Regions from separate parts of the Shinella sp. G-2 genome, predicted to be linked through region 1. Evidence: predicted binding sites of a transcription regulator. Region 1 holds the regulator's gene; each other region holds the start of a gene.
The links. Region 1 encodes LexA, which represses DNA repair genes until DNA is damaged. Its sites were predicted from a motif close to TGTTCNNNNTGTGTTCNG; they were not measured.
Positions count from the first base shown of each region.

Region 1 (10,066 bases):
GCCTGGAAGGAAGAGCGCGCGCCGCGCATGCGCGCCTATGTCGATCACGTGCTGGCGCTGCTGCCCTTCGAGCCCGCGGCCATGGAGCGGCTCGGCGGCCCGAAGACGACCTATGTCGGCCACCGGCTGATCAACGATCCGGATATCGGCCGCGTTCGCGCGGCGCGGCTGGCGCGGGAGGGCGAGACCCCGGCTGCACCCGCCTGCCTGCTGCTTCCCGGCTCGCGCAGCACGGAAATCAACCGGCTGCTGCCGGTCTTCGCGGAGATGGCGACGGAGCTTTCCGCGCGCCATCCCGGCATCCGCTTCCTTCTGCCCACCGTGCCGCGGCAGGAAGCGCTCGTGCGCCAATTGACGGCGGACTGGCCTGCGCAGCCTCTCATCACCACGTCGAGCGAGGACAAGTGGCGCGCCTTCGCTGAGGCCGATGCGGCCGTCGCCGCCTCCGGCACGGTCATTCTGGAACTTGCGCTTGCCCGCGTGCCCGTCATTTCCACCTACCGCTTCGACTGGCTGGCAAACTTCTTCTTCCTGCGCAAGGTGAAGGTCTGGACGGCGGCGATCCCCAACATCATCGCGGACTATGTCATCGTTCCGGAATTCCTCAACGAGCAGGTGCGCGCCGGCACGCTGACGCGCTGGTTCGAGCGGCTTTCGGCCGACACGCTGCAGCGCCGCGGCGTGCTGGAAGGCTACGACCTCGTTCATGCCCGCATGCAGACGGAGCGCCCGCCCGGCGAGACCGGCGCGGCGGTGATCCTCGATCTTCTCGCAACAAAAAAACCCGGTCAGTTCTGACCGGGTTTTCTTCTTTTCGGGGGGGGGCTGAAATCAGCGCTTGGAAACCGGCACGTAGTCGCGCTTCGGGGCGCCGACATAGAGCTGGCGCGGACGGCCGATGCGCTGTTCCGGATCTTCGATCATCTCGTTCCACTGGGCGATCCAGCCGACGGTGCGGGCGAGCGCGAAGAGCACGGTGAACATGGTGGTGGGGAAGCCCAGCGCCTTCAGCGTGATGCCGGAGTAGAAGTCGATGTTCGGGTAGAGCTTCTTCTCGATGAAGTATTCGTCGGTCAGCGCGATGCGCTCGAGCTCGATCGCCACTTCCAGCATCGGATCGTCCTTGATGCCGAGCTCGCCGAGAACCTCATGCGTCGTCTTCTGCATGATGCGGGCGCGCGGATCGTAGTTCTTGTAGACGCGGTGGCCGAAGCCCATCAGGCGGAACGGATCGTTCTTGTCCTTGGCGCGGGCGACATATTCCGGAATGCGCTCGACCGAGCCGATTTCCGCGAGCATGTTCAGCGCCGCTTCGTTGGCGCCGCCATGCGCCGGGCCCCAGAGGCAGGCAATGCCGGCCGCGATACAGGCGAAGGGGTTGGCGCCCGAAGAGCCGGCGAGGCGGACCGTCGAGGTGGAGGCGTTCTGCTCGTGGTCGGCATGCAGGATGAAGATGCGGTCCATGGCGCGGGCAAGCACCGGGTTGACCACGTAGTCCTCGCAGGGAACGGCAAAGCACATGCGCAGGAAGTTCGACGCATAGTCGAGGTCGTTCTTCGGGTAAACGAAGGGCTGGCCGATATGGTACTTGTAGGCCATGGCGGCGATCGTCGGCATCTTGGCGATCATACGCAGCGAAGCGACCATGCGCTGGTGCGGATCGGTGATGTCGGTCGAGTCATGGTAGAAGGCGGAGAGGGCGCCGACGCAGCCGCACATGACGGCCATCGGATGGGCGTCGCGGCGGAAGCCGGTGAAGAAGCGGCTCATCTGCTCGTGCACCATGGTGTGGTGCGTGACGCGGTAGTCGAAGTCGGCCTTCTGGGTCTTTGTCGGCAGTTCGCCGTACAACAGAAGGTAGCAGACTTCGAGGAAATCGCCGTGTTCGGCCAGCTGCTCGATGGGATAGCCGCGGTGCAGCAGAACGCCTTCGTCACCGTCGATATAGGTGATCTTCGATTCGCAGGAAGCCGTGGAGGTAAAGCCGGGGTCGTAGGTGAAGGCGCCGGTATGTTTGTACAGGGTGCCGATGTCGATTACATCGGGGCCGATCGTCCCGGATCGCGTCGGCAGTTCGACTGTCTTGCCATCGATCGATACACCCGCGCTTGTTCCTGTCATAACGATCCTCCGTTGTTTCAAATGGCGGCACGAGGTTGTGCCCGGCCCATGAACATGCTCGTTTTGCTAGCCCATTTACGGTGCCCTGCCAAGCGATACGAAAGGCAAATTGTGCATTGCGGAAATGGACTTTCCGGCAACGCAATATCTACCCTTTCCGGGAAGTTGCAAGCAACCTTTGAGAGTGTCCTTCAAATTATGGAGGTGGCATCCTTTCTGTCTGGCTTAGCAATTGCGAAGCATCTGACGGTTGAAGATTTCTCCGTTCGATTGCACAATCGCATGGAGGGAACGGGGCCGGGGACATGGCCAAGGTGGAAGTCGCCGAGCGGGAAGACATGTCCGAGGCCGATGCCTTCCGGACAACACTTCCCGATGCCGTCGCGCCAGCCGCGCCAGGCCCGACAGGGCGGCGTCCGACGCTTTCGGCGCGCCTGCGCCATGCCGCTTTCCGCTTCGGGCATCGCGCCTTCGGCCGGCAGAACCTCGCCGAGGCCTTTGCGCAGGAGCGGGCGCATGGCCACTTCTTCCTCTTCGTTCCGGTCTTTCTCGGCATGGGGGCGGCGCTCTGGTTCGCGGCCGCATCGGATCCGCCGCTCCGCGTCCTGATCCTGCTTCTCTGCGTGACGCTCTGGCCTGCCTTGCGGCTCAGGCATCGCGAGGACTGGATCGCGCTTGCGGCCGGCGCGGCGTTCCTCGTACCGGCGGGCATGCTGCTTGCAGCGCTCGAAAGCGCGCGGCTGAATACGGTCGTTCTGGACGCACCCGTCACGAGCGAGATCGGCGGCCGGGTGCTGGCGCGGGAAAGCGATGCGCGCGGGGCCATTCGCTATCGCATCGCGCTGGAGGCAACGCGCGATCCGGTGCTGAAACGCGCACCCGGCGTGGTGACCGTGCTTGCGCGCAGCCGGCATGAGCCGGTCGCGATCGGCGGCGGCATAAACGGGCGAGCGCGTCTCAACCCGCCCTCCGGGCCCGCCCTTGCCGGGCTCAACGATTTCACCTTCGACGCCTATTTCGCGGGTACGGGCGCCATCGGCTATTTCTACAGCGCGCCGACGGCGGTCGTGGCCGGAGAAAGCGGTTTCGAGGGGCGTATCCGGGAGACGATCGCGGGCTGGCGCAACAACCTCACCGAGCATATCCGCAGCCGCATCGGCGGCGATGCCGGCGCGATCGCCGCCGCGCTCGTGACGGCAGAACAGCGCGCGATCGACGAGGACACGGTCGAGGCTCTGCGGCAGGCGGGACTTGCCCATGTGCTTGCCATTTCGGGGCTGAACATGGTGCTGGCGGCCGGCATCTTCCTGGTCGGCGCACGCGGGCTCCTGGCGCTCATACCGGGGTTCGCCGAACGCTATCCGACGAAGAAGATCGCGGCCGCGGGTGCGCTCGTCATGGTGACGCTCTACATTCTCGTTTCGGGCGGCGCGATCTCGGCGGTGCGCTCCTGGATCATGATCTGCGTCATGCTCGTCGCCGTGCTTTTCGGCCGTTCGGCCATCAGCCTGCGCAATGTGGCGCTTTCGGCGATCATCATCCTTGCGGTGACACCGTCGGCCATCACCAATCCGGGTTTCCAGATGTCCTATGCGGCAACGCTCGGCCTCGTTGCCGGCTATGCCGCCTGGCGGGAGCGACCGGCGCGGCAGGAGGGGCGGGGAGGACCGTTCCAGCTTTTCGGCGGGGCGGTGGGCCGCTTCCTCGGCGGACTGCTTCTGTCCTCGCTGATCGGCGGCGTTGCGACGCTGATCTATTCCGTCGGCCACTTTCACCGCATTCCCGCCTATGGGCTCGCCGGCAATCTGCTGGCCATGCCTGTGATCAGCGCCATCGTCATGCCGTTCGGCCTCATCGCCGTGCTGCTGATGCCCTTCGGTCTCGACGCCATTCCCTTCGCCATCATGGGCAAAGGCATCGAATGGATGATCGCGCTGTCGAACTGGGTGGCCGGCTGGAAGGGGGAGATCGTGACGGGCCGCATTCCCCCGCTCGCCTTCCTGCTGATCGGTCTCGGCGGCGGCCTTGCCTGCCTGCTGCGCACGCGCCTGCGGCATGCCGGGACGCTGCTCGTGCTGTTCGGCGCCGGCCTTGCGTTCTGGCCAGGCGGCGCGGCGCCGGAAGTGCTGGTATCGGAAGACGGGCGTCTCGTCGCCATCCTTGAGAACGACAGTGCCGCAACGAACCGCGCCCGGCCGACGGACTTCATCTACGATCAATGGCGCCGCGCGCTTCGCCTGAGCGGCCACCGGAAGCCTGAGCTGCGGAAGACCGCCGGACTGTTTCGTGAAGAAGCGAACGCCGCCGACGGTGCAGGCGAAACTGCCAGGGATGGGAAGCGGCCGCGCCGGAAGGCGGACCGGCAAAACGCCCTGGCCGCCATGACGGACGCGTTCGCCACGGCCGGAAAGACGCGGGCCTTCGTCTGCGAGGCGAAAGCCTTCTGTGCTGCGATATCGCCGAGCGGCTGGCGGATCGTCACGCTGGAAGACACCGCGTTTCTCGGCACGGCCTGCGACAATGCCGATCTCGTCGTCGTGCCGTTTCCGTTGCGGATCGATGCGTGCCGTTCAGGCGCGCGACTGGTGACGGCTCGCCACTTGCGGCGAACGGGCGCACTGGAAATCAGACCTGCCGACGCGGGGCAATCGGCTGACGCGGGTACGGGTGTATCCGCGCGCCTGTCTGCCGCTCCTCTGTCCTCCGCCATCGTGACCCCCGCGGTCGAAACGCTCGACCGGCCCTGGGCGCGACATCGCGCCTATGACTGGCGCACCGGCAGTTTCACGCCGGCGGTGGCGGCTCAGTTGTAGCGGCGGATGAGGCCGACGAGCTTGCCCTGGATCTTGACGCGATCCGGCCCGAAAATGCGGGTTTCGTAGGCGGGGTTGGCGGCTTCGAGCGCAATGGAGGCGCCCTTGCGGCGGAAGCGCTTCAGCGTTGCTTCCTCGTCATCGACGAGCGCAACGATGATCTCGCCGGGATTGGCGCTACTGGCATTGCGGATGATGACCGTGTCGCCGTCGAGAATGCCGGCCTCGATCATCGAATCGCCCTTCACTTCCAGGGCGTAGTGGTCGCCGCTGCCGATCATCTCGGCGGGCACGGTAATGTCGTGGGTATTGTTCTGGATGGCCGAGATCGGCACGCCGGCGGCGATGCGGCCCATGACCGGCACGGAGACCGAGGAGGACATCTCGACCGCAGAAGGCGCACTGCGCTGCACGGGTGCGGGCGCCGCCGGCTGCTTGCCACGGCTGCCTTCGATGACGGAGGGCGAGAAGCCGCGACGCGGCTGCAGGCTCGGCGAATAGGCGTCCGGCAGCTTGATGACTTCAAGCGCGCGCGCCCGGTTGGGCAGGCGGCGGATGAAGCCGCGCTCTTCGAGCGCGGTGATGAGGCGATGGATGCCAGATTTGGAGGCGAGATCCAGGGCATCCTTCATCTCGTCGAAGGACGGAGGAATGCCGGATTCCTTCATACGCTCGTGAATGAACAGGAGCAGTTCCTGTTGTTTGCGCGTCAGCATGGCCTCTCCACCGAGAATCGTGAAACAAATCCAGAACATACACTATCTGTTCCATATGTGTTCTGCAAGAGGCCGCTGAAACAATAATACTGTTCAGGCGGCGGGATCGCGCAGCAGGAGGACCGTGCAGGGCGCGCCCGCCGAGGCCGCAGGGGCATTGGGGGGACGAACCAGCAGACCTTCGGCTTTCGCGAAGACCTGCATCATGGAAGAATCCTGCTTGTCGAAGGGCGTGACCGTCAGGTTGCCCGCCGGGTCGAGCGCGATTCGCGCCCGCACATAGTCCTGCCGATGGTCGTTTTCCTTGAGCGGCACGGCGGCCACGGCCTGCCGCAGCCGGTTCTTCGGCGGCAGATGGGCGAGGCGGCGGACCAGCGGTTCGAGGAAGAGATGGGCGCAGACGAGGCTGGAAACGGGATTGCCGGGAAGGCCGACGAACTGCACGGGGCCGAGGCGGCCGACCATCAGGGGCTTGCCGGGGCGCATGGCGATGCGCCAGAAATCGAGTTCCATGCCGGCCTCGCCGAGCACCGGCTGGACGAGGTCGAAATCGCCGACCGAAGCGCCGCCGAGCGTGACGAGCACGTCGATGTCCTGCGCCAGGGCCTTGCGCACGGCCGCAAGCAGGGCCTGCTTGTCGTCGCCGACGATGCCGAGGTCGATGATCTCCGCGCCCGCGGCCCGCGCGATGGCCGAAACGCCATAGGTGTTGGAGGCGATGATCTGGCTGGCGCCGGGTGGCGTGCCCGGCGGCACGAGTTCGTCGCCGGTCGCCAGCACGGCGATGCGGGGGCGGGCATAGACGGCAAGATGGGCATGGTTCATCGCGGCCGCGACCGTCAGGCGGCCGGCATCGAGCACGTCTCCGGCCTTCAGCACCACGTCGCCTTCGGAGAAATCCTGGCCGCGCGGGCGGATATGCCGGCCTTTCGGCGTGAGGAACGTCGTGCGGATGCGGCCGTCCTCGAGGACTTCGGCATCTTCCTGAAGAAGAACCGTATCGGCAAAGGCGGGCAGCGGTGCGCCGGTGAAGATACGCACGGCCTCGCCCCGCCCGGCGGTGCCCATGAAGGCATGGCCGGCGGCCGAGGTGCCGGCGACCGTGAGGATCGCGCCGCGCTCGGCGATGTCGGCGTGACGGACGGCGTAGCCATCCATGGCGGAATTGTCGAAGGGCGGCTGGGTGAGGCGGGCGGCGACGTCCTCGGCGAGCACGCGGCCTTCCGCCTCGTGCAGCGCAACCGTCTCCACCCGGCGAACCGGCTTCGCCGCCGACAGCAGGCGCTCTAGGGCGTCGGCGACGGGCAGGAGGGCCATCAGGCGTCTTCCCGCTTGTAGTCGCCCGAACGGCCGCCGGATTTTTCCCGGAGGCGCACGCCGCCGATTTCCATTTCGCGGTCGGCGGCCTTCGCCATGTCGTAGACGGTGAGGCAGGCGACGCTGACGGCCGTCAGAGCCTCCATTTCCACGCCGGTGCGGCCGGTGAGCTTGGCCATGGCCTCGACCCTGAGGCCGGGAAGCGCACGGTCCTCGCGGATCTCCAACGCCACCTTGGTCAGCATCAGCGGGTGGCAGAGGGGGATGAGGCTTGCCGTCTGCTTGGCGGCCATGATGCCGGCAAGGCGCGCCGTGCCGATCACGTCGCCTTTCTTGGCATCGCCCTTGAGGATGAGGTCGAGCGTCGCCGGCGCCATGCGGATGAAGCCCTCGGCGACGGCGATGCGCACCGTCTCGGCCTTGTCGCCGACATCCACCATGTTGGCTTCGCCGGAGGCGTCGATATGGGTGAGCGTGCGGCCGTCGTCGGCCATCATTCCGCCGCCAGCATGCCGGCGTCGCCGGTGAGCAGTTCGCGCGTGGCGGCCGTCACGTCGTCCTTGCGCATCAGGCTTTCGCCGACGAGGAAAGTGGAAATGCCGACCTTGCCGAGGCGCGCGCAATCGGCATGGGTGAAGATGCCGCTCTCGCCGACGAGCAGCCGGTCGTCCGGCACCATGCCGGCCAGCTTTTCCGAGACGGCGAGGTCGACGTCGAAGGTGCGCAGGTTGCGGTTGTTGACGCCGACGAGCTTGGACTTGAGCTTCAGCGCGCGTTCCATTTCCTCTTCGTCATGCACCTCGATCAGCACGTCCATGCCGAGCGAGAAGGCGGCGTCTTCCAGCATCTTCGCCGCGTCGTCGCCAAGCGAGGCCATGATGAGGAGAATGCAGTCCGCGCCCCAGGCACGGGCTTCCAGCACCTGGTAGCTGTCGAACATGAAATCCTTGCGCAGCGCAGGCAGCGCGCAGGCTTCGCGTGCGGCGGTCAGGAATTCCGGCGCGCCCTGGAAGCTCGGCGTATCCGTCAGCACGGAGAGACACGCCGCGCCGCCCGCCTCATAGGCCCTGGCGAGCGCCGGCGGATCGAAGTCCGGGCGGATGAGGCCCCTGGAAGGGCTTGCCTTCTTGATCTCGGCGATGAGGCCGAAACGGCCTTCGGCCTTGCGGTCCCTGAGGCTGGCGAAGAAGCCGCGCGGCGGCTCCTGGTCGCGAATGCGGGCGCGAAGCTCGGCAGGGGCGACGCGCGCCTTGGCGGCGGCGATTTCCTGCAGCTTGTAGGCTTCGATCTTCTTCAGAATGTCGGTCATGGCCAATCCTACTCCGCCTGGCCTTCGTTGGAAACCGCTACGAGACGTTCCAGCGCGGCGCGGGCGCGGCCGCCTTCCAGCGATTCGGTCGCGCGCTTCATGCCGTCGGCCAGCGTTTCCGCCTTGCCGGCGACGACGATCGAGGCGGCGGCATTGGCGAGCGAGATATCGCGATAGGGCATATGCGCGCCGCCGAGCACGGACAGGAGAGCGGCGGCATTGTGCGCGCCGTCGCCGCCGCGCAGATCGTCGAGCGTGACTTGTGGCAGGCCGAAATCGGCCGGCGTCAGTTCGAAGGTGCGGATCTTGCCGTCCTCCAGCGCCGCGACCTGCGTGGTGCCGGTCGTGGTGATCTCGTCGAGGCCTTCACCATGCACGACCCAGATGCTTTCCGAGCCGAGGTCGCGCATCACCTCGGCGATCGGCACCAGCCATTGCGGCGAGAAGACACCGAGCAACTGCCGCTTGACGCCGCCGGGATTGGAGAGCGGACCGAGCAGGTTGAAGATGGTGCGCGTGCCGAGTTCGACGCGCGACGGGCCGACATGCTTCATCGCGGGGTGATGCAACTGCGCGAACATGAAGCCGAGGCCGGCATCGTGCACGCAGCGGGCGATTTCGGCGGGGCCGATATCGAGCTTGACGCCGAGGCAGGACAGCGCGTCGGCCGTGCCCGACTTGGAGCTGAGCGCGCGATTGCCGTGCTTGGCGACCGGAACGCCGGCGCCCGCGACGATGATCGCCGCGAGCGTGGAGATATTGTAGGTGCCGGCACCGTCGCCGCCCGTGCCGACGATGTCCATGGCGTCGGCCGGCACGTCGACCGGCAGCATGCGGGCGCGCATGGAGCCGACGGCGCCGTAGAGCTCGTCCACGGTCTCGCCGCGCACGCGCAGCGCCATCAGGAAGCCGCCGATCTGCGAGGGCGTCGCCGCGCCCGACATGATGATCTCGAAGGCGCCGCGGGCCTCTTCCCGGTCGAGCGCTTTGCCGGCGGCGACCTTGGCGATGTAGGGTTTCAGGTCGGACATGCGGTTCCTTCTTCCCTTATTGCCGCGCCATGCTCTGTTCGGCGAGCGCGCGGTTGATCGAGACGCCGTAGGTGGCCTGCAGCGCGTTCACCATCTGGTCGAGGATGTCGTCGCCGCTGGTGCGGGCGAGGGCCGCGATCTGCTGCTCCTCGTTGGAAAGCGCGTCGGTGGTCGCGTCCGCGTTTACGTCCGTCACCTTCAGGAGAATCTGGCCTTCGCCATCGACGCCGGGCGCCGCGGCAATATGGCCGAGCGGACCGCCAAAGGCCGCTTCGACGGCGGCGGGGCTGAGGATCGGGTCCTGCGCGCCACGGTGCAGGCCCGTCTTGTTCTCCACGACCATGCCAAGCTCGGTGGCGATGGCGGCAAGATCGCCGCCCTTGCGCACGCGCTCGGCCAGCTCTTCCGCCTTCTTGGCAAGCGTCTGGCGCTGCTGTTCGGCCGTCCAGTCGGCGACGACGCGTTCGCGCACTTCGTCCAGCGTGCGGTCGTGATCGGGGATCACGTCGAGAACCTCGAACCAGGCATAGCCTTCGCGCCCGACATTGAGCGGCTGGGTTTCCATGCCGACATCCGTCTTGAAGACCTCGCCGATAAGGGCGGCCTTTTCCGGCAGACCGTAGACTTCCTCGCCCTTCTGGTCGTTGCCCTGGGCATCGGCCGCTTCGACCGTCACGGCCTTGAGGTTGTTCTTGGCGGCGGCCTCGGCGAGCGTCAGGCCTTCTGCGCGGCTGTCCTCGATGCGGTCATGCACGGCGA
Region 1 is NZ_JBBEYH010000009.1:137,441-147,506, reverse strand. It holds gene lpxB (lipid-A-disaccharide synthase) at 1-798, shown strand, start outside; gene gltA (citrate synthase) at 832-2,121, opposite strand; gene V8U06_RS16420 (ComEC/Rec2 family competence protein) at 2,427-4,934, shown strand; gene lexA (transcriptional repressor LexA) at 4,925-5,650, opposite strand; gene V8U06_RS16410 (molybdopterin molybdotransferase MoeA) at 5,744-6,967, opposite strand; gene moaC (cyclic pyranopterin monophosphate synthase MoaC) at 6,967-7,461, opposite strand; gene trpC (indole-3-glycerol phosphate synthase TrpC) at 7,461-8,276, opposite strand; gene trpD (anthranilate phosphoribosyltransferase) at 8,285-9,307, opposite strand; gene V8U06_RS16390 (SurA N-terminal domain-containing protein) at 9,324-10,066, opposite strand, start outside.

Region 2 (10,066 bases), on a different contig from region 1:
CCCGGCCCCGGCGTCACGGCCATCGTCGCCCGCGCGCTCGGCTCCGGCTTCCGGCCCACCTTCTTCATGGGACTGGGTCTCATCCTCGGCGACATGGTGTACCTCACCGCCGTCATCCTTGGCCTTGCCTTCATCGCCCAGACCTTCACCACCGCCTTCGCGCTGATCAAGATCGCCGGGGCGCTCTACCTCGTCTACATCGCCTGGAAGCTCTGGACGACGGGCCTGATACCACAGACCATCGAGGCGCAGCGTTCGACCAGCATGACCATGTCCTTCCTCTCCGGCCTCTTCGTGACGCTCGGCAACCCGAAGACCATGCTCTTCTACGTCGCCCTCGTGCCGACGCTGGTCGACCTCGACACGATCGGCCTTCGGGATTACGGCCTGCTGCTGGCCGCCACCTTCGTGGTGCTGCTCGCGGTGCTCGTTCCCTATATGGCGCTCGCCGCGCGCGCCCGGCATTTGCTCAAGCAGCCGAAGGCGCTGCAGCGGATGAACCGCGTCGCCGCCGGCATTCTCGCCGGTACGGCCGCCTATATCGCCACGCGCGCGGCGTGAATTGCACCGTCGCGGTGAAGCGGCGGCCAAATTCTTCCACCCGCGGCGCTTTTGCCGCAAAATCCGGACTCGTCTAAGCGTGCATTCCTTCCTATGTTCTCAGCAACGAGAACCGAGGGAGCCCCTGATGACCGACACCCGCAAACCCGGCCGCGGCCGTATCTACGCCTCCATCACCGAAACCATCGGCGATACGCCCATCGTGCGGCTCGACAAGTTCGCGAAGGAAAAGGGCGTCCAGGCCAACCTTCTCGCCAAGCTCGAATTCTTCAATCCGATCGCCTCGGTGAAGGACCGCATCGGCGTCGCGATGATCGAGGCGCTGGAAGCGGCGGGCAAGATCACGCCCGGCCAGTCCACGCTGGTCGAGCCGACCTCGGGCAATACGGGCATCGCGCTCGCCTTCGCCGCCGCCGCGAAGGGCTACCGCCTCATCCTCACCATGCCGGAGACCATGTCGGCCGAACGACGCAAGATGCTGGTGCTGCTGGGCGCCGAACTGGTGCTGACCGAGGGGCCGAAGGGCATGAAGGGCGCCATCGCCAAGGCGGAAGAACTGGCCGCCGACATCCCGGGCGCCGTCATTCCCCAGCAATTCGAGAACCCGGCCAATCCGGACATCCACCGCCGCACGACGGCGGAAGAAATCTGGAACGACACCGACGGCGCGGTCGATATCTTCGTGTCCGGCATCGGCACCGGCGGCACGATCACCGGCGCGGGCCAGGTGCTGAAAGCACGCAAGCCCGGCCTCAAGGTCATCGCCGTCGAACCCGCCGACAGCCCGGTGCTCTCGGGCGGCAATCCCGGCCCGCACAAGATCCAGGGCATCGGCGCGGGCTTCGCACCTGCCGTGCTCGACACCGCGATCTATGACGAGATCGTCACGGTCACCAATGACGAAGCCTTCGAGAATGCCCGCCTCGTCGCCCGCCTCGAAGGCGTGCCGGTCGGCATTTCCTCCGGCGCCGCGCTGACCGCCGCCGCCAGGGTGGGCAGCCGTCCGGAAAATGCCGGCAAGACCATCGTCGTCATCATCCCCTCCTTCGCCGAACGTTATCTGTCCACCGCCCTCTTCGACGGCCTCGGCGGCTGAGTTCGCGGTCCGTGGCGCAGCCCACCGCGCCACGGATCTTCCTGCGGGAGCGCAGTATATCTGCCGTTCGCCGGCCAAAAGCGGGCGCGCGAAATTGAGCGAGGAGGCAAGCGGATATCCCTCCGCTTCGTCGCAGCCGTACCGTGTCCCGACGACGGAGGGGAGCGAACACCGCTCGCCGTGCCCCTGATTTCCTCCGGTGGTTAAGCTGCCTCTTCCCGGATCACGCCATGCTGCACCACATCTCCTTCGGCGTCCGCGATATCGAACACGCAACACGGTTCTACGATGCGACCCTCGCACCGCTCGGCTTTGTCCGCGTCTGGTCCGATCTTCGGCCCGGCGAACCGGACCAGGCCGTTGGCTATGGATTGCCGGGCGGTGGCGACAAGCTGGCCCTCAAGCACTGCGGCGATGCCGCCCGCGCGCCCGGCCCCGGCTTCCACATCGCTTTCGCCGCGCCGAGCCGAAAGGCCGTCGATGCCTTCCACGAGGCGGCCCTTGCCGCCGGCGGCACCGACAACGGCGCGCCGGGGCTGCGCCTCGCCTATGGCCCGACCTACTACGCCGCCTTCGTCATCGACCCCGATGGACACCGGATCAAAGCCGTCTGCAAGGAGCCTACCTGACCGTCCGCTCTCCTATTGCGGGGCCGGGGACTGTGCGGCGTCCAACCAGCTCAGCCCCATAAGGATTGAAACGATCCGTAAGATACTCCATCAATCCTAAGGTGCGGGGCATGCCGTCTTGTCTATGGAAACCTCCCCAACCGGAGCGCCATTTTCCAAAGTATAGACCCCACGGACAGTCAAACCGAGCTCCGTCAATTGCTTCATTTCGGAAGATTTGCAAAATTTGTTTTCACGACGTCCTTCCATAGATCATGCAGAATTACGGATACAGTATAGTGGTAACTGTAGGTTTTTGACGCGTAGGAGGCCCCCGTAAGGGTCGTTACCGCATCTACTTTCACCGGCCCTTTATCGATTGAGCCGCCACACGTCGCAGAGCGAGGGGCTCACGGAGATTTCGGCTAGAGTATTGCCTTTCGTATCGACGTAGTGCCCTGTCACCAACGCACCAATATCAAACATCGGCTTGAACACTTCTGGTGCGCACCACCGACTCATCATAAGATCCTTCCAGGCCTTATCGAACTTAAAATCTGCCCCCGAAATTTCATAGGTATATTTCAACGCATTACCCTCTGCCTTCAAGGCAGTAAGCGTCGTGATACTATCGATTTTCTCCGGAACAGGAACTGCATTTGCTATTTCTTTTAAGTATTTTTCCAGACCTTTATTTTTAGCCTCGTATGCCATCTTCTTCGCCACAAGCGCTACATCGTCCTGAGTACTCGCGTCGACACGCTGAATATTTTGCTTCGCTACGCTCTCAAGACTCTTTCCAGCAAACATCAGCGCGAATCCAAGGATCACCGTAGCGACCGCCCCAAGTAATTTAACAAAACCTTTTTTTGAAGAAGCCATCGGCTGAGCGAAGAGCAGAAATAGATTCACAATGGGAATGAAACCCAAGACCCATTTTTCTCTCGTACCATGCGCGTCCATCGATCGCGCCGCTGCAAAAATACCAGCGAGGCCGCCAATCGGAACCAAGGCACCATAGATCGCACCAACGAGTAAAGCGAGATGTTCATTCTTTATTGCTTCCGCTGTATAAAGCAGCAGAAAGTTAGGTATTACTGTCAATAGAACAATGAACCCCATCGACAAAAAATAACCTGCCCGACCCAGCTTCCACTGCGATTTTGTTAGCGCGACAGCAGCCGCAGCGGACACCGTCATGATCACCCACGACAATGCAAGCGAAGCAAATTGTCCAATTGTCAGCAGTTGATAAGCGTATGCTTCCATGCCCAGCCCCCTCTACGTAGGATTGTAGTAAAACTCACATATAAAAAGTGCAAGGCATGGGAATCCCTCGCAAAATGGAGAGCAACATCCAGCCCGGTCACTTCCGCAACAGGGCCAAGCCATTTCCAAAGCGGAGTTACGCCACGGCAACCAGCCGCTCGCCGGCGATGCGGTAGGAGATCGCCTCGGCGAGATGGATGCGGCCGACGACAGCTGCCTCGTCGAGATCGGCAAGGGTGCGGGCAACCTTGAGGACGCGGTGATAGCCGCGGGCGGAAAAGCGCATCTTCTCTGCCGCATCGCGCAGAAGCTGGAGCCCGCCGGGATCGGGCTCGGCCACCTTTTCGACGAGCGCGGTCGAGGCGCGGGCATTGCTGGTGACCGACGCCATGCCGAGGCGTGCGTAGCGATCGACCTGCAGGGCGCGCGCCCTTGCGACGCGGCGGGCGACGGTCTCGCTCGTCTCGGCGGCCATGGGACGGATAAGGTCCGCCGCCGAAACGGCCGGCACGTCGATGCGAATATCGATGCGGTCCATCAGCGGGCCGGAGACGCGGGCCTGATAATCGCTCATGCAGCGCGGGCCACGGGCGCAGCTTCGGCCCGGCTCGCCCGCCATGCCGCAACGGCAGGGATTCATCGCCGCGACGAGCTGGACGGCGGCGGGATAGCTGACGCGGTGATTGGCGCGCGCGATGATGCATTCGCCGGTCTCGAGCGGCTGGCGCAAGGCATCGAGCGCCTGCGGCGTGAACTCCGGCAGTTCGTCGAGAAAGAGCACGCCGTTATGGGCGAGCGAGACCTCGCCGGGCCTTGCGCGCGGCCCGCCGCCGATAAGCGCCGCCATGGTCGCCGAATGGTGCGGCGTGCGAAAGGGCCGGCGATCCGACAGGCGGCCGCCCGAAAGCTGGCCGGCGATGGAATGGATCATCGAGACTTCAAGCAGTTCCATCGGCGAGAGCGGCGGCAGGATGGCGGCAAGCCGCGCCGCGAGCATGGATTTGCCCGATCCCGGCGGGCCGACCATCAGCAAATTATGGTTTCCGGCGGCGGCAACCTCCAGCGCGCGCTTGGCGCTTTCCTGACCGCGAATATCCGCGAGGTCCGGCAGATCTCCCGCCGGTGCACGGATCGCCGGCGTCGGGCGCGAAAGAACCTGCGTGCCCTTGAAATGGTTGGCAAGGGCGATGAGGCTGCGCGGGGCGAGGATATCGATCTCGCCGCCCGCCCAGGCGGCTTCCGCGCCGTTCTCCGCCGGGCAGATCAGGCCCTTTTCGAGCGCATTGGCGCCCATGGCGGCGGGCAGTGCGCCGGCGACCGGCGCGATCGTGCCGTCGAGATTGAGTTCGCCGATGACAAGATAGTCCTCCAGCGCATCGCCCGGCACCGCGCCGAGCGCCACCATGAGACCGAGGGCGATGGCAAGATCGTAGTGGCTGCCTTCCTTGGGAAGGTCGGCGGGCGCGAGATTGATCGTCACGCGCTTGGGCGGCAGCGAGAGACCGGAGGCATGCAGCGCGGCCTGAACCCGCTCCCGGCTTTCGGCGACCGCCTTGTCGGGAAGGCCGACGACCTGCATGCCGACCTTGCCGGGCGCCACCATGACCTGAACGTCGACGGGTACGCCCTCGATGCCCTGAAACGCAATTGTACCGACCCGTGCCACCATGACCGTCCCCGCCCGCCCTGACTGAGGGCGGCCGCAGACGCCGCCCTTGGGTTGCAAGTCAAATCTGGCACGAATTACGGAATGAAACAAGAACAATCATAGAACCTGCGCGGAAGATCTCCCGCGCAGCGATGGCATTGATTGTGTCACGGGAACGAAGGGCGAGACGTCAGCGACGGACGTCCCGCACGCTTACAGATGGGCGCTCAGCGCTTCTTTTCGATGGCGTCCCACAGAAGGGCCGCGATATCGGCGCCGCCGAATTTCTTGACCTCGCGGATGCCTGTGGGCGACGTCACGTTGATCTCGGTCATGTAGTCGCCGATGACGTCGATGCCGACGAAGATGAAGCCCCGCTCCCGCAGCGCCGGACCGATGCGGGCGCAGATTTCCTTCTCCCGTGCGGTGAGTTCGGTCGCCTCCGCCCGGCCGCCGACATGCATGTTGGAGCGGGCGTCATGTTCGGCGGGCACGCGGTTGATCGCGCCGACCGGCTCGCCGTCGATGAGGATGATGCGCTTGTCGCCCTTGCGCACGTCCGGCAGGTACTGCTGGGCGATGAAGGGCTCGCGGAACATCTGGCCGAACATTTCGAGCAGCGAGGAAAGGTTGCGGTCGTCCTTGGTGGAATGGAAGACGCCGGCGCCGCCATTGCCGTAGAGCGGCTTCAGGATCATGTCGCCCATCTCGTCGCGGAAGCGGCGGATTTCGGCCGGGTCGCGGGTGATGAGGGTTGCCGGCATCAGATCGGCGAATTCAGTGACGAAGATCTTTTCCGGCGAGTTGCGCACCCAGGCCGGGTCGTTGACGACGAGGGTCTTGGGATGGATGCGCTCGAGCAGATGCGTGGAGGTGATGTAGGACATGTCGAAAGGCGGGTCCTGGCGCAGCAGCACCACGTCCATCGTCGAAAGATCGATGCGCTCGGCCGCGCCCAGCGTGTAGTGGTCGCCCTTGACGTCGCGCAGTTCCATCGGCTCGACGGTGGCATAGACCGTGCCGTCGCGCAGGCTCAGGCGATCGGGCGTATAGTGGAAGAGCTTGTAGCCGCGGCTCTGCGCCTCGATGCTCATGGCGAAGGTGGAATCGCCCGCGATATTGATGGTCGACACATGGTCCATCTGGACCGCGACGTTCTTGATCTTTGCCATGAAAAGTCCCCTAGGAATGCCCGACACATTTAGGATGCGTCAGGCGCTATGGCAACGGTCTCAGGCAAAGCCGTCGATGCGGCAGGTGATCATGTCGTGGTCCGAAAGCGGCTTGCCCGTCGGCGAGAGCGAGGAGACGATCTCCACCCCCGAGACGGCAAGGCCGCGCGACAAAAACCAGTCGAGCTTCATCGCCCGGTCGGGCCAGCGCGTGATGAGGCTCGGGCGCGTGGTCATGACGTCGAGCGGGCCGCCGTGGCGGGTGAAGCCGCGCTCGGCGGCGCGGGCGAAGAGGCCCTCCGCCTCGAAATCGCCATCCGCGTGGTTGCCGGTGTTGAGATCGCCGCCGATGAGGATCGGCCGGCCGGGGAAGGCCGCATCGAGGGCATCGATGAGGCCGACCACCTGACGCTCGCGATAGGCGGCGGTGGTGGCGCTTTCCAGATGCGTGGAGACGAGGACCAGCGGGCCGGATGCCGTGTTGATCGTGCCGCCGATCGCCATGCGTTCGCCAAGGCGTGGCTGGTCGACCTCGCCTGTGAACCACAGGCGTTCGCCGTGAAGCCGCAGGAGAAAGGGCTGGTGCAGCGGCACGGTGGAGAGCAGGCCGTTGCCGTGCAGGCCGCGCCGGTTGAAATCGTCCTTGCAGAATTCCCGCTCGGTCTGCGAGCCGAGGCCGAGCTCGATGAATTCGACGCCGTAGAGATAGGCCATGCCCAGTTCGTCCGCGAGATCGGCCGTGGTGTGGGCCTGGCGCGTGCGGGCCATGCCGTCGTCCATCTCGGAGAGCAGCACGATTTCCGCACCCGTCGCACCGAGATGCTCGGCGCTCTGCAGCGGGAAGAGGCAGCGTTCCAGGTTCCAGGCGGCCACCGTGAAGGGGAATGGCAGCGGTTCGGCGCGTTCGGCGCGGCCGCCGGTTTCCACCGCATTCATGCAGGGCAGGTCCGCCATGCGCGCATCGTGCGCGTCGATGGACCTTTCCAGCGTGGCGATGGCGGCGCGGTCTTCCGGGCTCGGGGCGGCGAGACGTTCGACGGTGGTGCGGATCATGATGCGGCGACCTCCAGATGGGGAACGGCCGTGACCGCGCCCTGTTCCGCGTCCCGGTCAGCGCTCATATCCTCGCTGGCCCAATCGATGCGGCGGCCGCTGGCCGTGTCGAAGAAATGCAGCCTGGAGGGTGCGATGGAGAGCGAAGCGGTTTCCGGCAGCGGGATTTCCGAGGAGACGGCCACGGTGAGCGGCTGATCGCCGACGAGACCATGGACGAGGCGCTGCGCGCCCAGTTCCTCGACATAGTCGATGCGGAAGGGCATGGCGCCGTCCGAGCCTGCATGAAGGCGCAGGTCCTCGGCGCGCAGGCCAACGGTCAGGGCGCCCTGCGTCGGCACGGCCGGTCCGAGGTCGATGATCGCCGGGCCGAGCGCGAGCCTGTTGCCGTGCAGCTCGCCGGCGACGAGGTTCATGGCCGGCGAGCCGATGAAGCTGGCGACGAAGGTCGTCGCCGGGCGGTGGTAGACATCGAGCGGGCGGCCGATCTGCTCGATCCTGCCACCCGAGAGCACGACGAGACGGTCGGCGAGCGTCATGGCTTCGAGCTGGTCGTGCGTCACGTAGAGCGAGGTGGTGCCGACGCGGCGCTGCAGGCGCTTGATTTCGCCACGCATGGAGACGCGCAGCTTGGCATCGAGGTTGGACAGCGGCTCGTCGAAGAGGAAGGCCGAGGGCTTGCGCACGATGGCACGCCCCATGGCGACGCGCTGGCGCTGACCGCCGGAGAGGGCGCGAGGCTTTCGTTCCAGATAGGGCTGGAGCTCGAGCATGCGGGCGGCCTCCGCCACGCGGGCGTCGATCTCGGCCTTCGGCGTGCCGCGGTTCTTCAGGCCATAGGCGAGGTTCTCGTAGACCGTCATGTGCGGGTAGAGCGCGTAGTTCTGGAACACCATCGCGATGTCGCGGTCGGCGGGATCGACGTCGTTGACCACGCGGCCCCCGATGGAGACCTCGCCCTTGCTGATCGTCTCCAGCCCGGCGACCATGCGCAGCAGTGTCGATTTTCCGCAGCCCGAGGGGCCGACGAGCACGATGAACTCGCCGTCCGCGATGTCGATATCGACGGCGCTGACCGCGGTGACGCCGCCATTGTAGATCTTGGATACGCCCTTGATGCCGATGGATGCCATGGGACGAAACTCCTATTTGTCGCTTTCGGTAAGGCCCTTGATGAACCACCGCTGGAAGATCAGCACGATCATGACCGGCGGCAGCATGGCGAGGATCGCCAGCGCAAAGGCCTCGTTATAATCGGGAATGTTGGAGCCGACCCAGACGAGCAGGATCTGCTTGATGCCGCGCACCAGCGTGAAGAAACGCTCATCGGTGGTCATCAGCGTCGGCCAGAGATACTGGTTCCAGCCGTAGACGAACATGATGATGAAGATGGCGGCGATCATGGTCCGCGAGAGCGGCACCAGGACGTCGATGAAGAACTTGAACGGCCCCGCCCCGTCGATGCGCGCAGCCTCCAGCAGTTCCTCCGGCACGGACTTGAAGAACTGACGGAAGAAGAAGGTGCCGGTGGCCGATGCCAGGAGCGGCACGATGAGGCCGGTATAGGTGTTGGTCAGCGAGAGCTTGTTCATCACCTCGTAGGAGGGAACGATGCGCACCTCGAGCGGCAAAAGCAGCGTGGTGAAGATCATCCAGAAGAACAGCGTGCCGAGCCGGAAGCGGAAATAGACGATGGCATAGGCGGCAAGCATCGACAGGACGATCTTGCCGGCAGCAAAGCCGATGCCGAGGATCAGCGAATTCCAGATCATGCGCGCGCCGGTGATCTCGCCGGTAAAGCCGCCCTTGCGCGTCAGCACGGTGGTGTAGGTCTCGGTGAAATGACCACCCCAGGTCAGCGACAGGCCGTTGCGGTGAATGTCGGCGGCCTCGTGGGTCGAGGTCATGAAGGCGACGACCACGGGCGCCACCATGACGAAGACGCCGAGCATGAGGACGAGATGATCGAAAAGACGGATGCGGTTCATGGCGGGCGCCCTCTCAATTGTAGTGCACGCGCCGCTCGATGAAGCGGAACTGGAAGATGGTGAGCACGAAGACGACGATCATCAGGATGACGGACTGGGCCGAGGAGCCGCCGAGATCGTTGCCGCGGAAGCCGTCCATGTAGACCTTGTAGACCAGCGTGATCGGGTTGTTGGCGGCCTTGTCCTTCACCATCACGTCGATGACGCCGAAGGTGTCGAAGAGCGCATAGGTCATGTTGATGATGAGCAGGAAGAAGGCGGTGGGCGCGAGCAGCGGCAGCGTCATCGTCCAGAAGCGTCGGAACCCGGAGCGGCAGTCGATGGCGGCGGCCTCGCGCACGGCGGCCGGAATGCTCTGCAGGCCCGACAGGATGAAGATGAAGTTGTAGGGGATCTGCTTCCAGACCGAGACGGCGATCATGGCGAAGGCGGTGTCGGTGTAGTTGAGGCCGACCTTCATGTCCCAGCCGAAAAGCGCGGCGAACTTCACCAGCGGACCGATATGCTGGTCGAAGAACATCATGCCCATGAGGCCGGCGACCGGCGGGGCGATGGCATAGACCCAGATCAGCAGCGTCTTGTAGGTGGCGCTCCCCTTCAGCACCGCATCGGCCTTCACGGCGAGCAGCATGCCGATGCCGAGCGACAGGAACGTCACGAGCGCTGTGAAG
Region 2 is NZ_JBBEYH010000017.1:24,166-34,231, reverse strand. It holds gene V8U06_RS20760 (LysE family translocator) at 1-561, shown strand, start outside; gene cysK (cysteine synthase A) at 689-1,657, shown strand; gene V8U06_RS20750 (VOC family protein) at 1,888-2,286, shown strand; gene V8U06_RS20745 (hypothetical protein) at 2,638-3,534, opposite strand; gene V8U06_RS20740 (YifB family Mg chelatase-like AAA ATPase) at 3,671-5,203, opposite strand; gene gshB (glutathione synthase) at 5,410-6,354, opposite strand; gene V8U06_RS20730 (endonuclease/exonuclease/phosphatase family protein) at 6,415-7,407, opposite strand; gene V8U06_RS20725 (sn-glycerol-3-phosphate import ATP-binding protein UgpC) at 7,404-8,540, opposite strand; gene ugpE (sn-glycerol-3-phosphate ABC transporter permease UgpE) at 8,553-9,395, opposite strand; gene V8U06_RS20715 (ABC transporter permease subunit) at 9,409-10,066, opposite strand, start outside.
Region 2: V8U06_RS20740 (YifB family Mg chelatase-like AAA ATPase) is a predicted target of LexA. The motif match lies at 5,281-5,298, and genes of this name have one in related genera.

Region 3 (10,066 bases), on a different contig from region 1:
GCGACGCGCGACGACGTACGGCTGTTGCAGACGAGGGATTGATGACGATGAAGCGGCCTGGCGAGGACAATCTGCCGATCGTGGACCGCGGCGTGCGGCCGGCGGTGGCGCTCCGCGTCGTGCTGCTCGCCATCGTGCTCGCGGCCTCGGCCGGGGCCTTCATCTTTTTCAAGAACCAGCTCGACAATGAAATCGTGCTCGGCGTGCTCGGCGTTCTCGCCATGGCCGGCATCTTCTTCGTCGTTTCCGCGCTGATCGGCTTCATCGAGATCATGCCGCAGGCCGCGGGTTCGGACCCGCTGGCGCGCTCCTTTCTCGACTCGCATCCCGACGGCACCGTCGTCACCGACCGCAAGGGCCGCATCGTCTATGCCAATGCCGCCTATGGCGCGCTGACCGGCGCCAAGGGCGATGCCGAAGTCCAGACGCTGGAAACGCTGCTGTCGCGCAACCGCGACGCCACCGAAGCCGTCTACCGCCTGACGAACGGCCTGCATGAGGGCAAGGAAGGCGCCGAGGAGTTCCGGGTCCAGAAAGCGCTCAACCCGACGGCCGCCGCCGGTTCCGGCGCGCACTGGTATCGCCTGAAGGCCCGCGTGCTGCCGAGCCGCGAGAAGGACAAGCAGCCGCTCTATATCTGGCAGATTTCCGACATCACCTCCGAGCGGGACGACCAGGAGCGCTTCTTCAAGGAATTGCAGAATGCCATCGACTATCTCGACCATGCGCCGGCCGGCTTCTTCTCCGCCGGCCGCAAGGGCGAGATCGTCTATCTCAATGCGACGCTCGCCGAATGGCTCGGCATCGACCTCACCAAGTTCCAGCCGGGCTCGCTGACGGTCGCCGACGTGGTGGCCGGCGAGGGGCTTGCGCTGATCCAGTCCGTGCAGGCCGAACCCGGCCTCAAGCGCACGGAAACGCTGGATCTCGACCTGCGCAAGACGAACGGCCAGAGCCTGCCGGTGCGCATCGTGCACCGCGTTTCCTCGATGCGCGACGGCGCGCCCGGCGAGAGCCGCACCATCGTTCTTGCGCGCGAGGAGGGCCGGGAGAGCGACCAGTCCGCCTCCATCGCCTCGATGCGTTTCACGCGCTTCTTCAACAATACGCCGATGGCCATCGCCTCCGTCGACGGCGACGGTCGCATCCTGCGCACCAATGCGCCGTTCCTGAAGCTGTTCTCCGGCGTCGTCTCGCGCGACGATATCGACCGCGGCGCCAAGCTGGAAACCATCGTGCGCGAGACGGATCGGCTGCGCCTGCAGTCGGCGCTCGACGCGGCCAAGGACCGGCAAGGGGATATCCCGCCGCTCGATTCGCTGCATCCGGGCGACGACGGCCGCCATTTCCGCTTCTATGTGAACGCCGTCATCGACCAGAGCGACGAGGCGCCGGAAGAGGCGGCCATCGTCTATGCCGTCGAGATCACCGAGCAGAAGGCGCTCGAGACGCAGATGGCGCAGACACAGAAGATGAATGCGGTCGGCACGCTTGCCGGCGGCATCGCGCACGACTTCAACAACGTGCTGACGGCGATCCTGCTGTCCTCCGACCACCTGCTGCTCTCCGCGCGCCCGTCCGATGCGAGCTTCGCCGATCTCATGGAGATCAAGCGCAACGCCAATCGCGCGGCCGTTCTGGTGCGTCAGTTGCTCGCCTTCTCGCGCAAGCAGACCATGCGTCCGACCGTGCTCAACCTCACCGACGTCATCGGCGACCTGCGCATGCTCGTCGACCGCATGACGGGCACGAATGTGAAGATCGACGTCGACTACGGCCGGGATCTCTGGCCGGTGAAGACCGACCTCGGCCAGTTCGAGCAGGTGCTGATCAATCTGGCCGTCAACGCGCGCGACGCCATGCCGGAAGGCGGCACGATCACCTTCCGCACCCGCAATGTCGAGGCGGAGGAGGCTGCGGCGCGCAACCTTCGCGACCTGCCGGCCGGCGACTATGTGGAAGTCGAGGTTTGCGACCAGGGCACCGGCATTCCGCCCGAGATCATCGACAAGATCTTCGAGCCCTTCTTCACCACCAAGGAAGTCGGCAAGGGCACCGGCCTCGGCCTTTCCATGGTCTACGGCATCGTCAAGCAGTCCGGCGGCTATATCTACCTCGATTCCGAAGTCGGCAAGGGCACGACCTTCCGCATCCTCATGCCGCGCCATATCGAGGAAGTGGTGCCGGTGGAAGCCGGGGCCACCGCTCAGGCCGCCGGCGAGCAGCAGCCCGTCGCCGTCGCGCAGGTGGCGGAAAAGGAACCGCGCGACCTGACGGGCGGTTCGGCCGTGGTTCTGCTCGTCGAGGACGAGGAGGCCGTGCGCCGCGGCGGCAAGCGCATGCTGGAAACGCGTGGCTACACCGTGCACGAGGCCGGCTCCGGCGTCGAGGCGCTCGACATCATGGAAGAGCTGAACGGCGCGGTCGACATCGTTGTCTCCGACGTCGTGATGCCGGAAATGGACGGCCCGTCGCTGCTGCGCGAGCTGCGCAAGACCTATCCGGACATGAAGTTCATCTTCGTCTCCGGTTATGCCGAGGATGCCTTCGCCCGCAACCTGCCCGCCGACGCCAAGTTCGGTTTCCTGCCGAAGCCGTTCTCGCTGAAGCAGCTTGCCGAAGCCGTGCGGGAAATGCTGGACGCGTGAGGCCGTCAGCCCGTGGCCATGCCACGGCGCGATACGCAGACCAGATCTTTTGTAAATCCGCGAGCAGGGCGCTTTTTACCCGCAATGACACGACGTTCCAGACGGCCGGCCTGACGGCCCTGGCCTCATCCCCCGCTCGGTGAGCCCGGAGGGGAAAGCGGCCGACAGTCGCCGGCCGCTTCGTTCGTTCAGCCCACCATCGCGACGGCGATTTCCGCCGCGAGCCGTGCATTGTTTTCCACCAGCGCGATATTCGTCTTCAGGCTGCGGCCGTCCGTCAGGTGGAAGAGATTGTCGAGCAGGTAAGGCGTCACGGCCTTGCCGGTGATCTCGTCCCGGTCGGCATTGTCGATGGCGCGGGCAATATAGATTTCCATTTCCTCGCGCGCGATCTCGTCGGCCTTCGGCACGGGGTTGGCGATCAGCATGCCGCCGTCGATGCCGAGCTGGTCGCGCACCTTCTGGAAGTTGGCGATGGCGGCCGGGCTGTTCAGCGTCAGCGGGCTCTTCAGGCCCGAATCGCGCGACCAGAAGGCCGGGAACACGGGGCTGTCATAGGTCACGACCGGCACGCCGCGCGTTTCCAGCACTTCCAGCGTCTTCGGAATGTCGAGGATCGCCTTGGCGCCGGCGCAGATGACGATGACGCCCGTGCGGGCCAGTTCGTCGAGGTCTGCGGAAATGTCGAAGGTCTGCTCGGCGCCGCGGTGCACGCCGCCGATGCCGCCGGTGGCGAAGACCTTGATGCCGGCGCGGGCGGCGCCGATCATCGTCGCTGCGACCGTGGTGGCGCCCGTGCGGCGCTCGGCGATGGCGAAGGCGAGATCGGCACGCGAGACCTTCATCGCCCCTTCCGTCTTGGCGAGGGCTTCGAGTTCCGCCTCTTCGAGGCCGATATGCAGCACGCCGTCGATGACCGCGATGGTCGCCGGCACGGCGCCCTGTTCGCGGATGATGCGCTCGACGCTGCGCGCCATGTTCAGGTTGCCCGGATAGGGCATGCCGTGCGTGATGATCGTCGATTCGAGGGCGACGATGGGAGCGCCACGCTCCTTGGCGGCGGCGACTTCGGCCGAGTATCGCATGGGCAGGAGAGGGGAAGCGGGTCTGGTCATGCTGGTTCCTTGGAGTGTCCTGGGAGGAGACGTGCTCGGAATTTTGAGCAAAAAAGTCTCATGACAGGATTTCGGCCTCCGGCACAAGCGAAAGTGCATTAGCCAGAGCCGCCTGCGACATTTCTTCGGCGACGGCCAGCGGCGAGCGCACGGTGATCGCCGCGGCCGCCACGCCATGGCGCAGCGCCTCGCCGATGGTGCTGCCGCCCGTCCAGGCGCTGAGAAAACCGGAGGCGAGCGAATCGCCCGCGCCGGTGACATCACCGAGCGCCGGAATGTCCGGTGGGATGACGAGCGCCGCGCGTTTTTCGTCGAATGCGATCACACCCTTTCCGCCACGCGTCACGACACCGGCCGAAAGCCCGATCGCGCGCAGCGCCTTCGGCCAGTCGGTCGGATTGTCAGGGGCTTCGCCCGTCAGCGCGCGCGCTTCGGCCTCGTTCATGAAGAGAAAAGCGAGGGCGGAGAGGCTTTCGCGAAAGCGCACGACCTTTGCCGGCGAAATGGCGATGCCGGCGATCGGAACGCCGCGGGTTCCGGCGGCCGCGGTCGTCGCCGCGAGGGTCTCGGCGGGCAGGTTCGCGTCCGTCAGGATCAGGCCGGCGGCGCTCATGGCCTCGCGCATCGCCCGCTGCTGCAGGCGGCGCGGCGAGAACAGCCGGTAGAGGTCCATGTCGGCGAGCGCGATGACGAGATTGCCGTCGCGCTCGATGATCGCCGTATAGCTCGGCGTCGCCCGGTCGAGGAAGGTGAAAGGCGTGTCCTCGATGCCTGCCGCGTCCGCCGCCGCCGCCACGATGTCACCGTCGGCATCGCCGCCGCGCGGCGAAACGAGCCGCACCCGATGGCCGAGCCGCGCCAGGTTGCGCGCCGCGTTGAACGCGCCGCCGCCCGCTTCCACGAACCAGGAGCCGGGGTTGCTGGCGCCCGGCGCCGTCTCGCCGGATATGCGTCCGCGCCTGTCCACATGGGCGCCGCCCATCACCAGTATCGTCCTCACGGTCATCGTCTTCCTTCGCATTCCGCCGGCCGATTCGGGCGCGTCGACCCGTCGCGGCGGCGGCTTTGTTCCTGTTTCCGCATGGCTTTTATCCACCTGAAACGAAAATAGAACACGCTCTCGATTCTCAAGGCGATTCAAATGGATGAGCGGGCCTTGCAAAAAGAGAACAAAATGTGTACATAGCTTTCATCGGCGGCTTCGTTGCCTGTCTTGCTTCAATAACCTAAAGGTGGACCAAATGGCACAGAACACTTTGCGGCTCGTAGAGGATAAAACAGTGGATAAAAGCAAGGCACTCGAAGCGGCTCTCTCCCAGATCGAGCGCTCGTTCGGCAAGGGCTCCATCATGAAGCTCGGTGGCAAGGACAGCGTCATCGAGGTCGAGACGGTCTCGACGGGTTCGCTCAGCCTCGACGTGGCGCTTGGTATCGGCGGCCTGCCGAAGGGCCGTATCGTCGAAATCTACGGCCCGGAAAGCTCGGGCAAGACCACGCTGGCGCTGCAGACGATTTCCGAGTGCCAGAAGAAGGGCGGCATCTGCGCCTTCGTCGACGCCGAACATGCGCTCGACCCCATCTACGCCCGCAAGCTCGGCGTCGACCTGGAAAACCTGCTGATCTCGCAGCCCGACACGGGCGAGCAGGCGCTTGAAATCACCGACACGCTGGTCCGCTCCGGCGCCATCGACGTGCTGGTCGTCGACTCGGTCGCAGCGCTTACGCCGCGCGCCGAAATCGAAGGCGAGATGGGCGAAAGCCTGCCGGGTCTTCAGGCCCGCCTGATGAGCCAGGCGCTGCGCAAGCTGACGGCCTCGATCTCCAAGTCGAACTGCATGGTCATCTTCATCAACCAGATCCGCATGAAGATCGGCGTCGTCTACGGCTCGCCCGAAGTGACGACCGGCGGCAACGCGCTGAAGTTCTATGCCTCCGTCCGCCTCGACATCCGCCGCATCGGCGCCGTCAAGGAGCGCGACGAGGTGATCGGCAACCAGACCCGCGTCAAGGTCGTCAAGAACAAGATGGCTCCGCCCTTCAAGCAGGTCGAGTTCGACATCATGTACGGCGAGGGCGTCTCCAAGACGGGCGAACTCATCGACCTCGGCGTCAAGGCCGGCATTGTCGAGAAGTCCGGCGCCTGGTTCTCCTACAACAGCCAGCGCCTCGGTCAGGGCCGCGAGAACGCCAAGACGTTCCTGCGCGACAACCCGGATGTCGCCCGCGAGATCGAGATGACGCTGCGCCAGAATGCCGGCCTGATCGCCGACCGCTTCCTCGAGAACGGCGGTCCGGACCCGAACGATGGCGACGACGGCGAACCCTGATCGCGCCGGCGCCTTGAGCGCCGCCGCGTAAGCGGAACGGGAAAACACCGAAACCGGCCTCTTCTTCGCGAAAGGCCGGTTTTTTGGTGTCTGGACAGGTGCCGAGGCGGGCGATAAAAGCCTTGGGTTCTCGCGCGCGCCCCGGTTTTCGCCATTCCGCAATTCAGGCGGCAGGCGCGTGCAAATTCGACGGAATTCGCGAATGGATGGCTTGAAGAGCCTCCGGGCGGGCACTCCGGCCGGCGGGGCGGTTTCGCCTTTGCCGAAGGTGACATTGGGTGGGTGAGGCGCCGGACTTCGGCGTCGATAATGCTAGGATGAAGGACGCGATATGAGCGGCGTGAATGAGATCCGGTCGACTTTCCTCGACTATTTCCGCAGAAACGGTCACGAGGTCGTGTCGTCCAGCCCGCTCGTGCCGCGCAACGACCCCACCTTGATGTTCACGAATGCCGGCATGGTGCAGTTCAAGAACGTCTTCACCGGCCTGGAATCGCGTCCCTATTCCACCGCGACCACCGCGCAGAAATGCGTGCGCGCCGGCGGCAAGCACAACGACCTCGACAATGTCGGCTACACCGCCCGCCACCACACCTTCTTCGAGATGCTCGGCAACTTCTCCTTCGGCGACTACTTCAAGGAACGCGCCATCGAGCTTGCCTGGAACCTGATCACCAAGGAATTCGGCATCGACAAGAACCGCCTGCTGGTCACCGTCTACCACACCGACGACCAGGCCTTCGACCTGTGGAAGAAGATCGCCGGCTTTAGCGACGATCGCATCATCCGCATCCCGACCAGCGACAATTTCTGGGCGATGGGCGATACCGGCCCGTGCGGCCCCTGTTCGGAGATCTTCTACGACCATGGCGACCATATCTGGGGCGGCCCGCCCGGCTCGCCGGAAGAGGATGGCGACCGCTTCATCGAGATCTGGAATCTCGTCTTCATGCAGTTCGAGCAGTTGACGAAGGAAGAGCGCATCGACCTGCCGCGCCCCTCCATCGACACCGGCATGGGCCTCGAGCGCATCGCCGCGCTGCTTCAGGGCAAACATGACAATTACGACATCGACCTCTTCCGCGCGCTGATCGACGCCTCCGTCGAGGCGACCGGCGTTCCGGCCGAGGGCGAAGCCCGCGCCAGCCACCGCGTCATCGCCGATCACCTGCGCTCTTCCGCCTTCCTGATCGCCGACGGCGTCCTGCCGGCCAAGGACGGCCGCGGCTACGTGCTGCGCCGCATCATGCGCCGCGCCATGCGTCATGCCCAGCTTCTCGGCGCCAAGGACCCGCTGATGTGGAAGCTGCTTCCGACGCTGGTCGGCGAGATGGGCCGCGCCTATCCCGAACTGCAGCGCGCCGAGGCGCTGATCTCCGAGACGCTGAAGCTGGAAGAAACCCGATTCCGCACCACGCTGGAGCGCGGCCTGAACCTGCTCTCCGACGCGACCACCACGCTGCACAAGGGCGATATCCTCGACGGTGAAACGGCCTTCAAGCTTTATGACACCTATGGCTTCCCGCTCGACCTGACGCAGGACGCGCTGCGTGGCCGCGGCATCGGCGTCGACCTCTCGGGCTTCACCGACGCCATGGAACGGCAGAAGGCCGAAGCGCGCGCCCATTGGGCCGGCTCCGGCGAAGCTGCGACGGAAACGGTGTGGTTCGAGCTGCGAGAAAAGCTCGGCGCGACCGAGTTCCTCGGCTACGACACCGAGACCGCCGAGGGCGTCGTCCAGGCGATCGTCCGCGAGGGCAAGACCATCGACGGCGCCAAGGCCGGCGACACCGTCCAGATCGTCGTGAACCAGACACCGTTCTACGGCGAATCCGGTGGCCAGATGGGCGATACTGGCACCATCACGGCGGATAATGCGCGCCTGACGGTGACCGAGACCCAGAAGAAGGGCGACGGCGTCTTCGTGCACAGCGCACTTGTCGCCGAAGGCGAGATCAAGGTCGGCGATGCCGTGGCGCTCACGGTCGATCATGCCCGCCGCTCGCGCCTGCGCGCCAACCACTCGGCCACGCATCTGCTGCACGAGGCGCTGCGCGAGGTGCTCGGCACCCATGTCGCCCAGAAGGGCTCGCTCGTCGCGCCGGAGCGCCTGCGCTTCGACGTTTCGCATCCCAAGCCCATGTCGGCGGAAGAGCTGCGCGTCATCGAGAATATGGCCAACGAGATCATCGTGCAGAATTCGCCCGTCACCACGCGTCTGATGACGGTGGACGATGCTATTGCCGAGGGCGCGATGGCGCTCTTCGGCGAAAAATACGGCGATGAGGTGCGCGTCGTCTCCATGGGCACCGGCCTGCACGGCGCCAAGGCGAACCGGCCGTACTCCGTCGAGCTTTGCGGCGGCACGCATGTGTCCGCGACCGGCGAGATCGGACTGGTGCGCGTCGTCTCGGAAAGCGCCGTCGGCTCGGGCGTGCGCCGCCTCGAAGCCCTGACGGGGGAAGCTGCCCGCGCCTATCTTGCCGAGCAGGACGAGCGCGTGAAGACGCTGGCGACGACCCTCAAGGTCCAGCCGGGCGAGGTGCTGTCCCGCGTCGAGGCGCTGGTCGACGAGCGCCGCAAGCTGGAGCGCGAACTGACGGAAGCCAAGAAGAAGCTGGCGCTGTCGGGCGGTTCCGCCGGCGGCGGCGATGACGGTGCGCGCGACGTCGCGGGCATCAAGTATCTCGGCAAGGTCGTCACCGGCGTCGAGCCGAAGGACCTCAAGAGCCTGGCGGACGAAGGCAAGAAGAGCCTCGGCTCCGGCGTCGTCACCTTCGTCGGCGTTTCGCCCGATGGCAAGGCGAGCGCCGTGGTTGCCGTCACCGACGACCTGACCGGTCGTTTCAGCGCCGTCGATCTGGTGCGCAAGGCATCCGAGGCGCTGGGCGGCAAGGGCGGCGGCGGCCGTCCCGACATGGCGCAGGCCGGCGGCCCCGATGGCGCCAAGGCGGGCGAGGCCATCGAGGCGGTCGCTTCGGCGCTTGCCGGCTGAGGCACGCCTTTCCTGATTGAAGTCAATGCTGCGGCGGGCTCAGGCCCGCCGTTTCGTTTGCGAAGTCTTCAAGGTTTCTGCCTAGCATTCCCGGGCTCGGAGTGCGTATTTTGATTGAAGACATCATCAGCATATCAACCTTGATGATCTGCACTTTCCTGTCGACCCTCGTCGTCGGGATTTTCATGTTCCAGGTCTGGTTCACCGACCGGCGCCATGCGGCGGCCGGCTACTGGTGTCTGTCTATGTGGGTGGGTGCGCTCTGCACCATTTTCGCCGCGCTTCGCCCGATGGGCTATCCGCTGCTGACGGTCGGCCTCAGCAATGCGCTCGCGGCCCTTGGCTATGCCCTCATGTGGGCGGGTTTCCGGGTCTTCGACCGGCGCGCGGTCCATTGGCCGGTGGTGCTGGCCGGGCCTCTTCTCTGGTGCCTTGCCTATCTGTTCTTGCCGCAGGTTTCCGGCGACGTGAACAATCGCATCATTCTCTCCTCCGTCATCATCACGGCCTATTCGCTCTGGATCGGCATCGACATCTGGCGCGGGCGGCGCAGCGAGCCGCTGCCGTCGCGCACCATGTCGGCGATCTTCTTCCTGACGCACGGCGTCATCTATTCCCTGCGCATTCCCATGGCTATCATCGCTCCGGTGCAGCTTGCACATGGGAGCGCCTATTCGCCGTGGTTCGCGCTCTTCTCGCTGGAACTCTTCGCCCATACGATCCTTGCCGCCGTCGCGATGCTGGTGCTCATCAAGGAACGGGGCGAAGCGCTTTACCGGCAACTTTCGCGCACCGACACGCTGACGGGCATCGCCAATCGCGGCTCCTTCCTCGACGACATGCGCATGCACCTGTCCGGCAAGGCCGAGGGCACGCTGATGATCTTCGACCTCGACCGCTTCAAGGCGATCAACGACACCTATGGTCATGTCGCGGGCGATGCGGTGCTGAAGCGCTTTTCCGCCCGGGTTTCGTCCTGGC
Region 3 is NZ_JBBEYH010000001.1:686,447-696,512, forward strand. It holds gene cckA (cell cycle histidine kinase CckA) at 42-2,648, shown strand; gene V8U06_RS03415 (pseudouridine-5'-phosphate glycosidase) at 2,837-3,763, opposite strand; gene V8U06_RS03420 (carbohydrate kinase family protein) at 3,822-4,769, opposite strand; gene recA (recombinase RecA) at 5,005-6,090, shown strand; gene alaS (alanine--tRNA ligase) at 6,422-9,085, shown strand; gene V8U06_RS03435 (GGDEF domain-containing protein) at 9,229-10,066, shown strand, end outside.
Region 3: recA (recombinase RecA) is a predicted target of LexA. The motif match lies at 4,861-4,878, and genes of this name have one in related genera.